Gimesia benthica: one gene and its partner. The protein of the gene in region 1 interacts with the protein of each later gene in a pairwise test. Links are inferred from orthologs where the notes say so. Each region holds a gene or a part of one and is shown on either strand. Other genes may lie near its edges.

What was found. Proteins that work in one complex are often made in the same cells at the same time.
Region 2: the proteins of nusG (region 1) and rho interact in binary tests that used the Escherichia coli proteins (3 or more experiments, as listed by UniProt). The link is inferred for Gimesia benthica from one-to-one orthologs.

Annotation. Positions count from the first base shown.
Region 1 is NZ_CP043930.1:4,297,353-4,300,628, reverse strand. Bases 1-2,860 are described here. They hold nusG (transcription termination/antitermination protein NusG), read right to left. Parts: upstream 1,793-2,860; coding sequence 1,208-1,792; downstream 1-1,207. Other genes in these bases: rpmG (50S ribosomal protein L33), read right to left, coding at 2,690-2,845; secE (preprotein translocase subunit SecE), read right to left, coding at 1,968-2,318; rplK (50S ribosomal protein L11), read right to left, coding at 708-1,133; rplA (50S ribosomal protein L1), read right to left, coding at 1-627. Outside these bases: tuf (elongation factor Tu), read right to left, coding at 2,961-3,276. UniProt on the Escherichia coli protein: Part of the processive rRNA transcription and antitermination complex (rrnTAC). The complex forms an RNA-chaperone ring around the RNA exit tunnel of RNA polymerase (RNAP).
Region 2 is NZ_CP043930.1:6,738,189-6,741,566, reverse strand. What follows is about bases 45-3,006. They hold rho (transcription termination factor Rho), read left to right. Parts: upstream 45-789; coding sequence 790-2,223; downstream 2,224-3,006. Other genes in these bases: nusB (transcription antitermination factor NusB), read left to right, coding at 2,873-3,006; ribH (6,7-dimethyl-8-ribityllumazine synthase), read left to right, coding at 2,312-2,800; coaE (dephospho-CoA kinase), read left to right, coding at 45-556. Also shown: more of coaE, read left to right, coding at 1-44; more of nusB, read left to right, coding at 3,007-3,378. UniProt on the Escherichia coli protein: Facilitates transcription termination by a mechanism that involves Rho binding to the nascent RNA, activation of Rho's RNA-dependent ATPase activity, and release of the mRNA from the DNA template.

The DNA of each region.
Region 1 (3,276 bases):
AGGACGCAAGCTGTCCAGATACTTCAGCATCGCCTGGATATTTTCGATTAACTGAGTTGGTTCAAACGACATTTTGCCAACCCGGCAATGCACGTTTCCACCAGCGTCGACACGAAATTCGACTTTACCAGCCTTGTAATCTTTGACTGCAGTTTCCACATCCTGGGTAACCGTACCAGCACGAGGCGAAGGCATCAGACCGCGTGGACCAAGCACACGACCGAGTGGACCAACCACACCCATCATATCGGGAGTTGCGATCGCGACGTCAAAGTCGAGCCAGCCACCTTTAATCTTGTCAGCCAGATCTTTACCACCAGCGGCATCTGCACCAGCGGCTTCGGCAGCTTCCAGATTGGCGCCCTGGGCGAATACAACAACCCGCTGTGCCTTACCAATCCCGTGTGGAAGAATGATCGAACCACGCACCAGCTGGTCTGCCTGGCGGGGATCGACACCCAGACGCACAGCCAGTTCTACAGTCTGGTCCATTTTGACCGGCTTGATAGCAGCTGGCAGATCGCTATCCAGCGATTTCAGCGCCCCTACAGCTTCTTCCAGACTGACAGTGCCGAGGCCTGACAGCTTTTCATTGTAATGCTTTGTCCGCTTGGATTGTTTTCCCATGACTCTTTTATCCGGTAAACGTGCTGTTTGTATTGATGAAATCTGATAGTACTTGAGGGCAGCCTGCTGCCCGTTTCAGATTATTTTTCGACTTCAATGCCCATGCTGCGGGCAGTTCCGGCAATAATCTTGGCAGCCTGATCGATGTTCGGTGCATTCAGGTCTTCGAACTTGGTCTTGGCGATTTCCTTCAGCTGATCAACGGTCACTTTGCCGACCTTGTTCTTCTTAGGATTCCCTGCCCCTTTAGCCACCTGAGCAGCCTGCTTGAGCAGAACTGCAGCCGGCGGGCTCTTCAGGACAAAGTCGAAAGAACGATCGTTAAAGATACTGATCACAACAGGAATAGTCGTTCCTGCCATATCCTTGGTACGCTCGTTGAACTGCTGCACAAACTGGCCAATGTTGACACCATGTGGACCGAGGGCTGTACCAACTGGAGGAGCCGGGGTAGCCTGACCACCGGGAATCTGAACTTTTACTTCTGTAACAAGCTGCTTAGCCATTTTGACCGACTTTCAAAACACTTTATAAACAGGTGAATCAAATATATCTTTTCAATGCCGAGCCGGGTGACCCGTCACACTTTTTCAATTTGCCAGTATTCCAGCTCTGAAGGTGTCGGACGGCTGAAGATCTCTATCAGGACCGTCACTTTACCACTGGCTTCGTCAATGGCATCAATTGTGCCTTCAAAGCCTTCAAACGCACCATCTTTAATTTTGACAACATCGCCTGTCTGGAAATCCAGCTTGATTTTGACAGGTGTTTCTTCCTTGGTCTCTTCACGCCCCAGCATGCGGGAAATTTCATGCTCCTGCATCGGAATCGGCTGACCAGCGGCCCCGGTAAAGTCACCAACGCCATTCGTTGACCGCACCAGATACCAGCTGTCATCATTCAACTCTACCTGGATCATCAGATAACCAGGGTAGAGCTTGCGTTCATAAACGCGTTTCTTACCACCTTTTGTTTCAACAACTTTTTCCGTGGGGATGATAATTTCCCCAAAGTACTCTTCCAGGCCGTCCCGCTTAATTCCCCGCAGCAGGGCATCACGAATCGATTTTTCGCGGTTGCTTTGTACCTTCAGTACGTACCACTGCCGCTTTTCTGATCCCTCTGAATTTTCAGAGGTTGGTTCAGAACCCGAATCATTACTCATGAGACACCTTCAATCAGACCCTCGACGACAACAAAAGCCCTGATTTTATTCGAATGCGACAAACAAAGAGACCGCCAAAACCGGAATCGCCCATAATGAGCAGGAAGACCATTTTATTCAAGAAGCAGAGATCAAAAAATCTCTGTTATTCGCTGAATGCCGGCCACGTCCTGCTTCAAATCCTGAGAAAGCCGATCAACTGGAAGAGGGCCTGCCAGAACAGATCGAATGCCAGTAGCAGAAACGCCAGCAGAAACATGACCACAATCACGACTGTCGTTGAACGCCACAGCTGCTCCTTGGTTGCCCAAGTCACTTTGCTTACCTCGGCTTCCACCGAAATCAGGAAGTCAGCAAACCGGGGAAAATTCACCAGACGATATGCCAACCATGCGGAAACTACGACCACTCCGACCGCAATCCCTTTCTGCAGCCCTGCAGACATCCCCAGGGGCAACACGTTATACAGCGAATAGGCGCCAAAAATCGCCACGGCCACCAGGCCGATCGCAGTTAACTGACGCACCAGGCGCCCCTGATTCCTTTTATACAAACCACCACTAACCAGAGTGGCAGAAAATGCTTGTTCCGATTTGGATTTAGCCATGAGACCGACTTACTAACTACCAGATACCTATGGTGTGAACCACTGGAACCGCAAACCTGTTTTCCTGAGCCAACACTCGACCGAACTCAATCAGTCAGCGCCGACATCAACAGTAAAACTTTAATAAACACGGGCGGAGGGACTTGAACCCCCAACCGCTGGATTTGGAATCCAGTGCTCTGCCAATTGAGCTACACCCGTCCACAACATTGAACTGACCAAACAGATTTGACCACCGGAAGTAACTCGAAACAACGCACACCAGCTCACAAAATCCCGGTCAGCAAGCCTTATTTCTTGCGCGACTCTTTGTGCAATGTGTGACGCCGCAGCTTGGGGCAGTATTTCATCAATGAAAGCCGCTCAGTGCCGCGAGTCTCCTTACTGACCCGATAGTTTCTCATACCAGTCTCAGTACACTCTAACCAAACATATTCACGTGCCATAACAGCCCTCAGTCCCCACGGACATCAATTTCACAAATCAACTGTAACTTGAAGATGTCCACCCTGCCAAAACAGGGTGGACACCACTTATCTTCAAACCGAAGCGATCGTTCGACTACTCGACGATCTTGGTAACCACACCAGAACCGACGGTACGACCACCTTCGCGAATCGCGAAACGGCTACCTTCGGACATAGCGATTGGCTTACCGAGTTCAACTTCAACTTCAACGTTATCACCAGGCATACACATTTCTGCGCCACCCAGCAGCGTGGTTGAACCGGTTACGTCAGTAGTACGGAAGTAGAACTGCGGACGATACCCGTTGAAGAACGGAGTATGACGACCACCTTCTTCTTTGCTCAGCACGTATACCTGACCTTCGAACTTGGTGTGCGGAGGAATGGAACCGGGAGCAGCCAGAACCTGA
Region 2 (3,378 bases), 2.4 Mb from region 1 along the record:
TCGACCGATCAGAGTCATCGATGCCGACAAGATCGGACACGAAGTACTTGATTTCCCCGAAGTTCAACAGAAAATACGAGCCCGTTTCGGGTCTGTGGTGTTCAATGAACAGGGGATAATAATGCGTAAAGAACTCGCCAGACTCGTTTTTGGAGAATCAAAACAATATCAGGAAGCATTAGACGCACTTGAAAAGATCGTCCATCCCGAGATTCATCGGAGGTTGGAACAGGAAATTGTGGCAGCCCGGTCCGCAGGACAGGTTGATGCCATCCTGGTAGACGCCGCCGTGATTCTGGAAGCGGGATGGCAAAAGCTGTGTGATCACATCGTTTTTATTGAGTGTCCCTTTGAGCAACGCCTACTCAGAGTGACTGAGAATCGAGGGTGGTCAGCAGCAGAATTAACCAAACGGGAGAATCAACAGTTGCCTCTCTCAGAAAAGCGTAAACTGGCAACCAGCGTGATTCACAATGATCAGGACCTGGAATCAGCAGGTCTTCAATTATCCAGATTCATCGATTCAATACTGCCAACAGAAAAAGAGACAATTTAATGATTTGAGGATATCCCATTCACATCCTCAGTCTGACACATATAATAATTTCGTCTTCAACCTGAGACAGCTGACTCGCCGCTGATTCAACCGAAACCAGTTGATGCCTTTTCAAATGTTACCTGACCTTTCCAGAGGTTCAAAATTCTTCGCGTTCAACCCATCTGCTTAAAATTCCCAGAAACTCCACTCGATTTCATCTCACTATTTAGCAATTCGGAAAGTATTTGATCATGGCCAAATCCATAAAACTTCAGACATCTGAAAATGACGGGCTTGTGGCTTCAGAAAATATAGACGGGTTAGACTCGAACGGTAAAGCGGGCAAAACCGCGACGCGAGATCAGCGCGCGGATGCCATCTCCAAAGCCGCTGATGAACGCTACGAAAAAATCAAGCAGAGCGAAATCCATATCGCTGATCTGCAGCGGCTGACCATGAAAGAACTCATGCAGCTTGCCAAGGAAGAAAACCTCACCGAATACACCGGGCTCAAAAAACAGGACCTGATCTTTAAGATCCTGAAAGAACGGACCAAGGTTAACGGCCTCATGTTCGGCGAAGGAACTCTCGAGATCCTGCCGGATGGCTTCGGCTTCCTCCGCAGCCCCGATTACCACTACCTCCCCTGCCCGGACGACATTTACGTCTCGCCCAGCCAGATCCGACGCTTCGGATTACGCACCGGTGCGATCGTGGCGGGCCAGATTCGTCCGCCCAAAGAAAACGAACGTTACTTCGCACTGCTGCGAGTCGAAGCGGTCAACGGTTGTGATCCCGAAATCCTCACGACCAAAGTCTTCTTCGATGACCTGACCCCGCTGCACCCGAAGGAACGGCTCCGCCTCTCTTCACCGGCCGGCAACCTGAGCACGCGCATTGTCGATCTCGTGGCCCCCGTCGGTATGGGACAGCGTGGTCTGATCGTATCGCCTCCACGTGCCGGTAAAACGGTCATGCTGCAGGAAATGGCCAAGTGCGTTCTCGCCAGCCATCCCAGCGCGTACGTATTCATCCTGCTGATTGACGAGCGGCCGGAAGAGGTCACCGACATGGAACGACAGGTCGGCGGCGACCGCTGCGAAGTCGTCTCCAGTACATTCGACGAGCCACCGAGCCGACACATTCAGGTTTCGGAAATGGTCATTGAAAAAGCCAAACGCATGGTGGAATACGGTGAAGACGTTGTCATCTTCCTGGATTCCATTACCCGCCTGGCCCGTGCCTGGAACACCGAAGTCCCGCACTCTGGTAAGATCCTCTCCGGTGGTGTAGACGCAAACGCGCTGCAGCACCCCAAACGGTTCTTTGGTGCTGCCCGTAACGTGGAAGAAGGGGGCAGCCTGACAATCGTTGCAACCGCCCTCGTCGATACCGGCAGCCGCATGGATGAAGTGATCTTCGAAGAATTCAAAGGGACCGGTAACACCGAACTGCACCTCGACCGTAGAATGGTCGAAAAGCGTATCTGGCCCGCCATCGATGTCAACAAGTCGGGTACCCGACGCGAAGAACTGCTGATGGACGAAGAAGAACTCCGTCGCGTCTGGATCCTCAGACGGGTTCTCAACGATATGAATCCGGTTGATGCGATGGAACTGTTGACCAACCGGATGCGACGTTCTAAAACGAACGAAGAATTTCTGCTGAGCATGAACCTGGGATAATCAGCACTGCAAAGCAGTCTCAAAGCTGACTGCTGAATCTCCCGGAACTGTCATTTTATCCACCTGGCTATTTGAAATAACGACCTCGATGAACCACAAACTGATTGAAGGCAACCTGCTGGCCCGCGATGCGAACTATGCAATTGTTGTATCCCGCTGGAATGAACTGATTACCCGCCGTCTGCTGGATGGCGCACTGGAGACATTCCGTCGTCACGGTGGTTCCGAAGAGAAAATTTCTGTCTACTGGGTGCCTGGTTCCTTCGAGCTGCCGCTCGTCGCTGATAAACTGGCCAAGAGTGGACGCTTTCAGGCAGTCTGCTGCCTCGGTGCCGTCATTCAGGGCAGCACCATGCACCACGATTACATCAATCATCAGGTGGCTGCAGGCATCATGCGCAGCAGCCAGGAGAGCGGGATTCCCGTTCTGTTTGGTGTTTTAACCTGTGAAACAATGGAACAGGCCATGGACCGGGCCGGTGGAAAAGTCGGCAATAAAGGGAGTGAAGCCGCTCTGGCTGCTATTGAGATGGTCAATCTGTTAGACTCGATTGATCAGGATCAGCCATCCGCCTGATAATCAGGCCCTGATCCGCTTCCCCGGACAAACCGGATTTTTCTGTCTCCAGACTGTAGTTGTGATACCCCTATGTCTCTCCGAAAACAGGCACGACAGCTGGTCGTGCAAATGCTTTACCAGATCGACCTCAACTCTGACATCACTGCGGAAGAGATTCGCGCAATGATCGATGAGCATGGTCGCAGCAAAACAGTTCGCGCTTTCGCCTGGGAACTGTTTACCGGAGTGATGGAGTTCAAACAGCAGATCGATGCGGAAATTGTCCACGTCGCAGAGAACTGGTCCCTGAAACGGATGGCGGTCACCGATCGCAATATCCTGAGACTGGGAACCTACGAGCTGCTGCATACCGACACGCCGTCCGCGGTCATTATCGACGAAGCCGTCGAACTGGCTCGTGAATTCGGCAGTGCTCAGTCATCCCAGTTCGTTAACGGGATCCTGGATAAGCTCGTCCCCGGACGACACGACGAAAATCGTGCCGCCCCTCCTCTGCCAACTGAGCCTGCTCCTCAACCACCGGTGGAAGAGGATCCCGAAGAAGAAGATCCTCCATTGAAGCCGGGCAGCCCCTG